Regions from separate parts of the Lysinibacillus sp. NPDC094177 genome, predicted to be linked through region 2. Evidence: riboswitches for the same ligand, from Rfam matches in the RefSeq annotation. Region 2 holds a riboswitch; the other holds the start of a gene.
What was found. Region 2 has a riboswitch for cyclic di-AMP ahead of ACQKNC_RS19685 (APC family permease). Riboswitches for the same ligand answer to the same signal wherever they lie in the genome.
Positions count from the first base shown of each region.

Region 1: linked by a shared signal. The riboswitch ahead of ACQKNC_RS02110 (TrkH family potassium uptake protein) and the one ahead of ACQKNC_RS19685 (APC family permease) in region 2 are both predicted to bind cyclic di-AMP.

Region 1 covers NZ_JBNNTW010000001.1:443,491-447,713, forward strand. The annotation lists gene ACQKNC_RS02100 (NfeD family protein) at 1-1,012, opposite strand, end outside; gene rpsU (30S ribosomal protein S21) at 1,351-1,524, opposite strand; cyclic di-AMP (ydaO/yuaA leader) riboswitch at 1,776-1,918, shown strand; gene ACQKNC_RS02110 (TrkH family potassium uptake protein) at 2,053-3,390, shown strand; gene ACQKNC_RS02115 (potassium channel family protein) at 3,415-4,071, shown strand; gene ACQKNC_RS02120 (manganese catalase family protein) at 4,126-4,223, opposite strand, start outside.
Region 2 covers NZ_JBNNTW010000016.1:69,807-74,029, forward strand. The annotation lists purine riboswitch at 89-190, opposite strand; gene ACQKNC_RS19685 (APC family permease) at 387-2,210, opposite strand; cyclic di-AMP (ydaO/yuaA leader) riboswitch at 2,388-2,538, opposite strand; gene ACQKNC_RS19690 (Nramp family divalent metal transporter) at 3,184-4,223, shown strand, end outside.

The DNA of each region.
Region 1 (4,223 bases), on a different contig from region 2:
CAAGCGCAATGAAAATCGCTATAATCATTTGCATCATGTTTGCACCTGCCAGTATTAGACTTAGTAATATTAGCACACCACCCAAAATACCAACAATACCTCCGGGGACAAAAAATTCCGCAACTACAAGCGCTAAGCCTACAATAAATAAAAGTAATGTTTCATAACCTGCAAAGCCCGCTACCATATGACCGAAGAAAAATAATCCAAGTGCTGACAATCCCATTATACCTGGAACACCAAAACCTGGTGAATAAAGCTCAACTACAAGTCCCAAGCTTGCAATCGACAATAAAATTGGAACGATGATCGGATTCGTAATAAAACGAGCAAGTTTTTCAGCAAAAGTAGGTTCAATTGGTACAATATCACTTCCATTTAATTGCGTTGCTTTTAAAAGATCCTGGAAATTCGAAACCGTCCCTTCAGAATAACCAACTTTTTCTGCCTCCGAAGCAGATAAAGTTAATAAATTCCCTTTTCCTGCTCGAAATTTTGGTAAATCAACAGATGCATCAGCCATTGCTCGTGCATATATTGGTTTGCGTTTTTTAGATTCTGCAGCTGCTTCCATTTGAGCAACCCATGCACTATGAGCCTTTAAGTCTGCCGCATTTCCTACTGAGTCAATAACTGCAGCCGCCCCGATCGTTCCATTTGGCACCATATAGATTTCATCCGCATGTAAGGCTAAAAAGGCACCTGCAGAATGCGCGTCTTTGTTAATATACGCAATCTTAGGTATATCCGTTGCATCCATAAGCATAGCAATATCACCTGCTGCATTCACGAAACCGCCAGGCGTATGAATGTCTAAAATAATCGCCTCTGCATCGTTTTCTTCCGCCTCTTTAAAAGCTCGTTCTAAAAATGCGTGAAGTCCTCGTTCTACTTCATTATGAATAGGTATGTGGTAGACCTTGCTACTTGCAAAAGCCGACGTTAATGGAAACGCTAACAAAAATGTCACCCAAATAACTAATAAATAACTGAGGAATCTCCATCTCCGCATCTTTTTCCCTCCCTTCTAACATGCTTCTCTACTGTATATACGACTGACTATGCAAAAAGTTTCACAAATCTCTTAATAATTTTATTATACAGTGAATTTTTAATCTGCGGGCTTTAATAACCGTATTTAGCTTGTACAATCTAAACAGCTATGCAAACATAAAAGCCGAATGAATCGCAAGGATTACATTCGGCTTCTCAATATGTACGTAAATTTGAGCTTAATGTAAAATACCTGAAATTAATCAAAATGTGATTAATTTCAGGTATATTTTTGTCTGCTCAGTGAATCATACAATTGCGTGTTATGAACGTAGGGATTTTTAATGGGAAATTAAATTACCACTTACGTTTACGTGCAGCTTCTGATTTCTTTTTACGTTTTACGCTAGGTTTTTCGTAGAACTCGCGCTTTCTAACTTCTTGAATTGTACCACTTTTTGATACAGTACGTTTGAAGCGGCGAAGAGCATCTTCAAGCGATTCGTTTTTGCGAACGACAGTTTTTGACATCTCTCTTTCCCTCCCTCCGAACACACGTCAATACACAAATAGGCTAATAACCATCTGCTGTGTACTAAAGAATTATAACGTATTGTCTAAAAATGGTCAATAGAAAGTGTACGAATTAATATCGAGAATTTTTGGTGTTATTTCTTTAGGAATTTTCGGCTTACATTTTGTCCACAATAAACAATAGTATTGTTACCTAAAAATTTAGGGTTTACAAAAAATAGAATATGGGCGTAGAATTATCACATTCAATTGTATAGTAGCCAAATCTCAATTATTTATGAGAACGGAGGACCCAGTATTTTGGGGTTAATTTTGCATTTGCAGAAGGAATGAGAAACTCTTTCGCCATTCTACCCGTCAGCTAACTTCGTCGGCTCAAGCGAAGGAGGTCATATTAGACCGCTTATGAGTATGTTTATTTTTATGCCTTGAAACATACAAAAACAGTTGGTCTTTTTATTATGTCAATTTAACATTTTATAAGTGATTAAAAAAAATCTTTATCCAATCATTGAGGAGAATACGATGAAAACAGTGAAAAATAAATTAAATCCTCCTAAAATACTTGTTTTGGGCTTTGCTACTATTATCCTAATTGGAACGTTTTTGTTAACTCTTCCTATTGCAACGGAGAATGGTGAGGGACTTTCTTTTTTAGACGCCTTATTTACCGCTACTTCTGCAACGTGCGTAACAGGACTGATTGTTGTAGATACTGGTGATACATTTTCTATATTTGGAGAATTAGTTATTTTATTTCTTATCCAAATTGGTGGATTAGGCTTTATGACGTTTGCAACACTATTCTTTTTACTATTAGGAAAAAAAATTTCCTTAAAAGAAAGACTTTTATTAAAAGAAGCCTTCAATAATATTACAATGGCTGGTCTTGTTAGACTGGTTAGAAGGATACTACTATTTACTGCACTAATTGAATTAATAGGTGGTTTAATTTTATCTATTCGTTTTTCGTTCGATATGCCTGTAGGTAAAGCTATATATTTTGGCTTCTTTCATTCCATCTCGAATTTTAATAACGCTGGATTTGATTTAATGGGAGGCTTTAATGGGTTGACCGCATATGTAGACGACCCGTTTATCGTTTTAACTATTTGTGCTCTTATTACAATTGGTGGCTTAGGGTTTATCGTCATCAATGAACTATATGAATATCGGGAAACAAAACGCCTTTCCGTGCATTCAAAAATTGTATTAACCACAACGCTTATTTTAACAGTTGGCTCGACGGTTTTAATTTTCTTATTTGAATATGGAAATAGTAAAACACTTGGACCTTTGTCTGAATGGGGCAAAATTCTTGGTTCATTATACCAAGCTGTTACTCCAAGGACTGCTGGTTCAAATACTCTTCCTATAGGAGACTTAGCACAATCAACACTATTTTTAATCATCTTGCTGATGTTCATTGGAGCAGGTTCCGGTTCCACTGCTGGGGGAATAAAAATAACAACCTTCTCGCTTTTAGTTGCTACGATGTGGTCACAAATTAGAGGAAAAGAAGATGTTGTTCTCTTTAGACGTAGAATAGTTAACGAAACAATTTTAAAGGCTTTGACAGTCACAATGTGTGGAATGATGATTGTTATATTCGTCACGTTTGTCTTAAGTATTACTGAGCAAGGACATAGTTTTATGATGTATTTATTTGAGGCAACCTCTGCGTTTGGTACAGTAGGACTTTCTATGGGGTTAACTCCTGAGCTATCACCTGGTGGTCGACTAGTCATCATATTGACAATGTTTGCTGGTAGATTAGGTCCATTAACAATTGCTTTTGCCATAACAAAACGACGGAAATCTGAGGCATTCCGTCATCCTAAGGGAAATATTATGATTGGGTAATCACATAAAGGAGAGTGGAGTGCAATGGCTATCAAACAATATGCTGTAATTGGCCTAGGTAGATTTGGAACAAGTATAGCTCGCAGATTACATGAGGCTGGGCAGGAAGTTTTAGGAATCGACATTAATGAGGAAAGAGTCGAAGATGCTGAACTATATGTGACACATGCAGTAGTCGCTGATACGACAGAAGAAAAAGCTCTTACCTCTTTAGGAATAGGCAATTTCGATTATGTCATCGTGGCAATAGGCAATGATATGCAATCGAGCATTTTAACCGTATCATTATTAAAAGAACTTGGAATCAAAAAGGTGATTGCAAAGGCTCTTGGAAAAAGACACGGGCAAGTTTTAGATAAAGTAGGAGCTGACTGGATTATCTATCCTGAAAGAGATATGGGAGAGCGAGTTGCTAATCAGCTTCTCTCACCTAATATGTTAAACTATATTGAATTATCAAAAGAATACAGTATAGAAGAAATTATGATTCCTTCAAAGATGGCTGGACAAAATCTTCGAGATTTAGACCTTCGTGCGAAGTATAGTGTAAGTGTCATTGCCATTGTTCGAGAAGGGGACATTATCATTTCTCCTTCCCCTGAGCAGATTATTGAAGAGGAAGATTTATTAGTAATGATCGGTAACAGGAAGGATATTGCTTTATTCGCAAATATTGAATAATCAAATAGGCTGTGTCAAAAGGAGTTTTCTCTTGACGCAGCCTATTCACCTCTTTTAAAAGATCTTCTTACTATCCCTATCATCTTTTAAAATCTCTACAGCTTCTCTAAAACGCAGAGAATGGACGATTTCTCGTTCACGTAAAAATTTCA
Region 2 (4,223 bases):
GAATACTTTGATTCCAATCATCTACGAGTGGAGCAAAGCATTCAGCGTAAAAACGTCGAAACGAATAGAAAACACCTCATATGAGGTCTCCTAAAACATTGCTACCCATAGTCGATTCATTTACGGTAAATCGGTAGAAACTTGCGAGCCATATTCTCGCTATTATATGAGTGAAATAGTATAAAGCTGTAAAAACTTCTTATTTTTATCACGCCTTGGCGTCATTTCCAAAAATAGCACTTCATTCGGTATGTGCCTATATCTCACGCTGAATAAAGTCTGTTTTTTCGGAATTTACTATCATTTTAGTGAATTTTAATTGTAAACGTTCGTGTTTTACAATCAACGTACTGATTATATCAGACTATTTTCGAGCTTGCTAGTCATTATTTTAATAAATGGAAGGGCACTGTCATAATGACGACATTTTTGTGAAATAACAGCGATGCGCGAATTAATAGACTCGATTGATTGTGTAACATATGATGCCATCCTTTTTTCGGTAAAAATTGTGGGATGATCACTGTTACTTGATGGCCAGTTTTCGTACATTGATGTTCTACCTTATCAATAAATTTCATCAACGGCTGTGTAATGCTCCGATATGGCGAATAGTATGTTACAAGTCTTATATTTGGCTGCCAAGCTTTCCATTTCTCCTCGAACACTTTTGCTTCCGCTTGATCGAAAGCTACATAAAAGGCAATAATTTTATCAACGTTTAATGACTGCGCGTAATGCAATGTGTTTTCGACTACTTTCGTAATACCCGCGACTGGGACAATGAAGACATTCCCCTCAACAATCGGTAATTTCTCATTATCTAATCTTAGTTGTTGACCAACTGTTTTGTAATGCTGCTTAATACGGTGAAACGTCCAAATAATAATTGGTAAAAAGATAAACACTGGCCATACTTGAGGTAATTTTGTCACAAAAAACATCATAGCTACAATAAAGGAAATGACCGCCCCAATCGTATTAATTACAAATTTAGCAACCCAACCTTTTGGCTTTTCACGCAACCATTTTCGCATCATTCCAACTTGCGCTAAAGTAAACGGAATAAACACACCAACTGCATATAGTGGAATCAAATGCTCTGTTGTTCCACCAAATAAAAAGATTAAAACAATGGCAGCTAAACCAAGCATCAAAATGCCATTTGAATAACCAAGTCTATCCCCACGAACTTGGAATATTCTTGGGATAAAACCATCCTTCGATAAATTAACAGCTAGTAAAGGAAATGCTGAATAACCTGTATTCGCAGCAAGTACTAATATCATCGCTGTTGTTCCTTGCACTATATAATAAAAGATATTACGACCTACACTTGCCTCCGCAATTTGTGAAACAACCGTTTCTTTCGAATTTGGAGCAACTCCATAAAAATAAGCTAGGCTCACAATACCAATAAATAGCACTGCTAAAATACCACCCATAGCTAATAATGTTTTAGAAGCATTTTTTGGGGCTGGATCTCTAAAGTTAGGAATAGCATTTGAAATTGCTTCAACACCAGTCAAAGCTGAACTTCCTGATGCAAATGCTTTTAATAATATAAATAAACTAATACCTGCAACCGGTGTACCAACCTTTGGATGCAACTCAGCAGGAACTTGCCCTGTTACTATGTTATAAGCCCCTACCCCGATTAATATCAACATCACGATTACAAACAAATAAACTGGATACGCTAAAATGGATGCAGATTCTGTTACACCACGTAGGTTTAAAAGCGTTAAACATATAACAAAAAACACAGCGATTATCACATTATAGGGATGCAGACTTGGAAATGCCGAAGTAATGGCATCTGTTCCAGCCGATACACTTACCGCAACTGTTAAAATATAATCGACAAGCAACGATCCACCTGCGACTAGCCCCGCATTGACACCTAAATTTTCCCGAGAAACTACGTATGCTCCACCACCATGTGGATACGCATAAATAACCTGACGATACGAGAAAATAAGTGCTGTCAGTAATACAACTACCCCAGCAGCAATCGGTAGAGAATACCAAAAAGCAACAGTACTTACTGTCATGAGTACAATTAAAATTTGCTCAGGTCCATACGCTACTGATGACAAAGCATCGGACGATAGTATGGCAAGTGCTTTAGTTTTACTAAGCTTTTGCTCCCCCAATGCATCAGATCTCAATGGTTTACCTATAATAAAACGTTTTAATGAGGATTTCATTTACTACACCTTCTAGTTTCATAGAATGTGTTTCACATTTCTAAATCGATTACACTTTAGCATAATTGGTTTTTGTGCCATTCACCGGGGCTTTGTTTCATTAAATGAAGATAAAAAAAATCTACAAGCCATCACTAAATAAGACTTGTAGACGCTCATTCGTCTGCCAAGCTCCACTTTTCTGCTCTTAACGCTTACGAGGTTAGCTGTCGGATTCGGGCCTGAGTAGCCCTACCCTTCAATAAATGAAGAGATTCACCCCAAGATTACCTATGTAATCTGTAAAAATTGGGTCCCCCGCGTCTAATTGCTTCAGCGATTTAGAAATTTGAAACTTTTATAATGATGTCATATTACGCCTGTAATTAAAAAAAGTAAAGATGAAGAAAACGGTTACAAAAAATTTTTTTTACTTGATTTTTTGAATATTTTTATGATGGCTCACTACCTTAACCTGTGGTTGATCTCCGTTCCGATCGAGCGCTTTCTCTGGAAGCCGTTTCACTTGCGTTACAGGGTCTCATTTGTGACGCTGATTTCCAAGGTTCACTCAGCCCCACTCCAATTAACTTATATACTTGGCAACTGTCGCAACTTTGGTGATTAATCTTTATTTTTTAAGGAATAATGTTTTAATATGGGTAGGAAATATATGAATACCCGAATTGGAGATCAATTAAAAAGCCACCTTATAAGTATATTCTTGCTTTTAAAATAGCTAAGTACATTAATCCTTGATCATTTTCAAAGAATCGAATATTTTGCTATGATTCTTCAATACATTATGATACATAATCAAAATCAACGTTCATTAATGACAATTGATTTACTATACTAAAAACATTTCGAATTAAGCAAAAAAATCGAGCAAACTTCTTCACATTTTCTTATTCTAACTATAAAATAGGAATATATCATTTTCCTTTAGGAAACTTTATTTCTCCTGCGATACTCTTTGAAATGAGGGAACAACATGGTTTACAAACGAATGACAAAACCGTCAGCTGAGGCGGTTTTAAATGGAGATATAAAAGGCTGGCGACGAATCTTACCGTTTCTTGGCCCAGCTTTCATCGCAGCAGTTGCCTATATTGATCCAGGCAACTTCGCAACAAATATTACAGCAGGTTCACAATATGGGTATTTACTACTTTGGGTAATCGCCTTTTCCAATTTAATGGCAGTGTTAATTCAATCCTTATCAGCAAAGCTTGGTATTGCTACTGGTAAAAATTTACCTGAAGTAGCACGTGAACATTTTTCTAAAAAAACTTCTATTTTTTTATGGATTCAGGCTGAATTGGTCATTATTGCAACAGATCTTGCAGAATTTATCGGTGCTGCACTTGGACTGTACTTGTTATTCAATATTCCAATGTTGCCTGCAGCGCTTATTACAGCAGTCGGCTCATTTGCTATTCTAGAATTACAGCGTAGAGGCTTTAGAGCATTTGAGGCAGGTATTTCTGGCATGGTGCTTATTGTCGTATTAGCGTTTGCATTCCAAACATTTTTAGCACAGCCAAATTGGGGTGAAGTAACGCTAGGCATTTTCACACCACGCTTTGACGGAGTAGATTCTATTTTACTGGCAACAGGTATTTTAGGAGCAACCGTTATGCCACACGCCATTTACTTGCATTCTTCATTAACCCAAAGTCGTGTCGTTGGCCGAAATGATGCTGAAAAAAAACGTATATTCCGTTTTGAGTTTATTGATATTATTATCGCGATGATTGTCGCAGGCGCTATCAATATGAGCATGCTTGTTATTGCTGCAGCAGTATTCCATACACAAGGCTTAGTAGTTGAAGATTTAGATATCGCTTATAACGGATTAAAAGAGGCGCTTGGTCCGATGGCGGCGGTGTCCTTTGGTCTTGGCCTTCTCATTGCAGGTCTTGCTAGCTCTTCAGTTGGTACACTTGCAGGTGACGTTGTGATGCAAGGCTTTATTAGAAGAAAAATTCCGCTTTATTTACGTCGAGCTATTACAATGTTACCTCCTCTGAT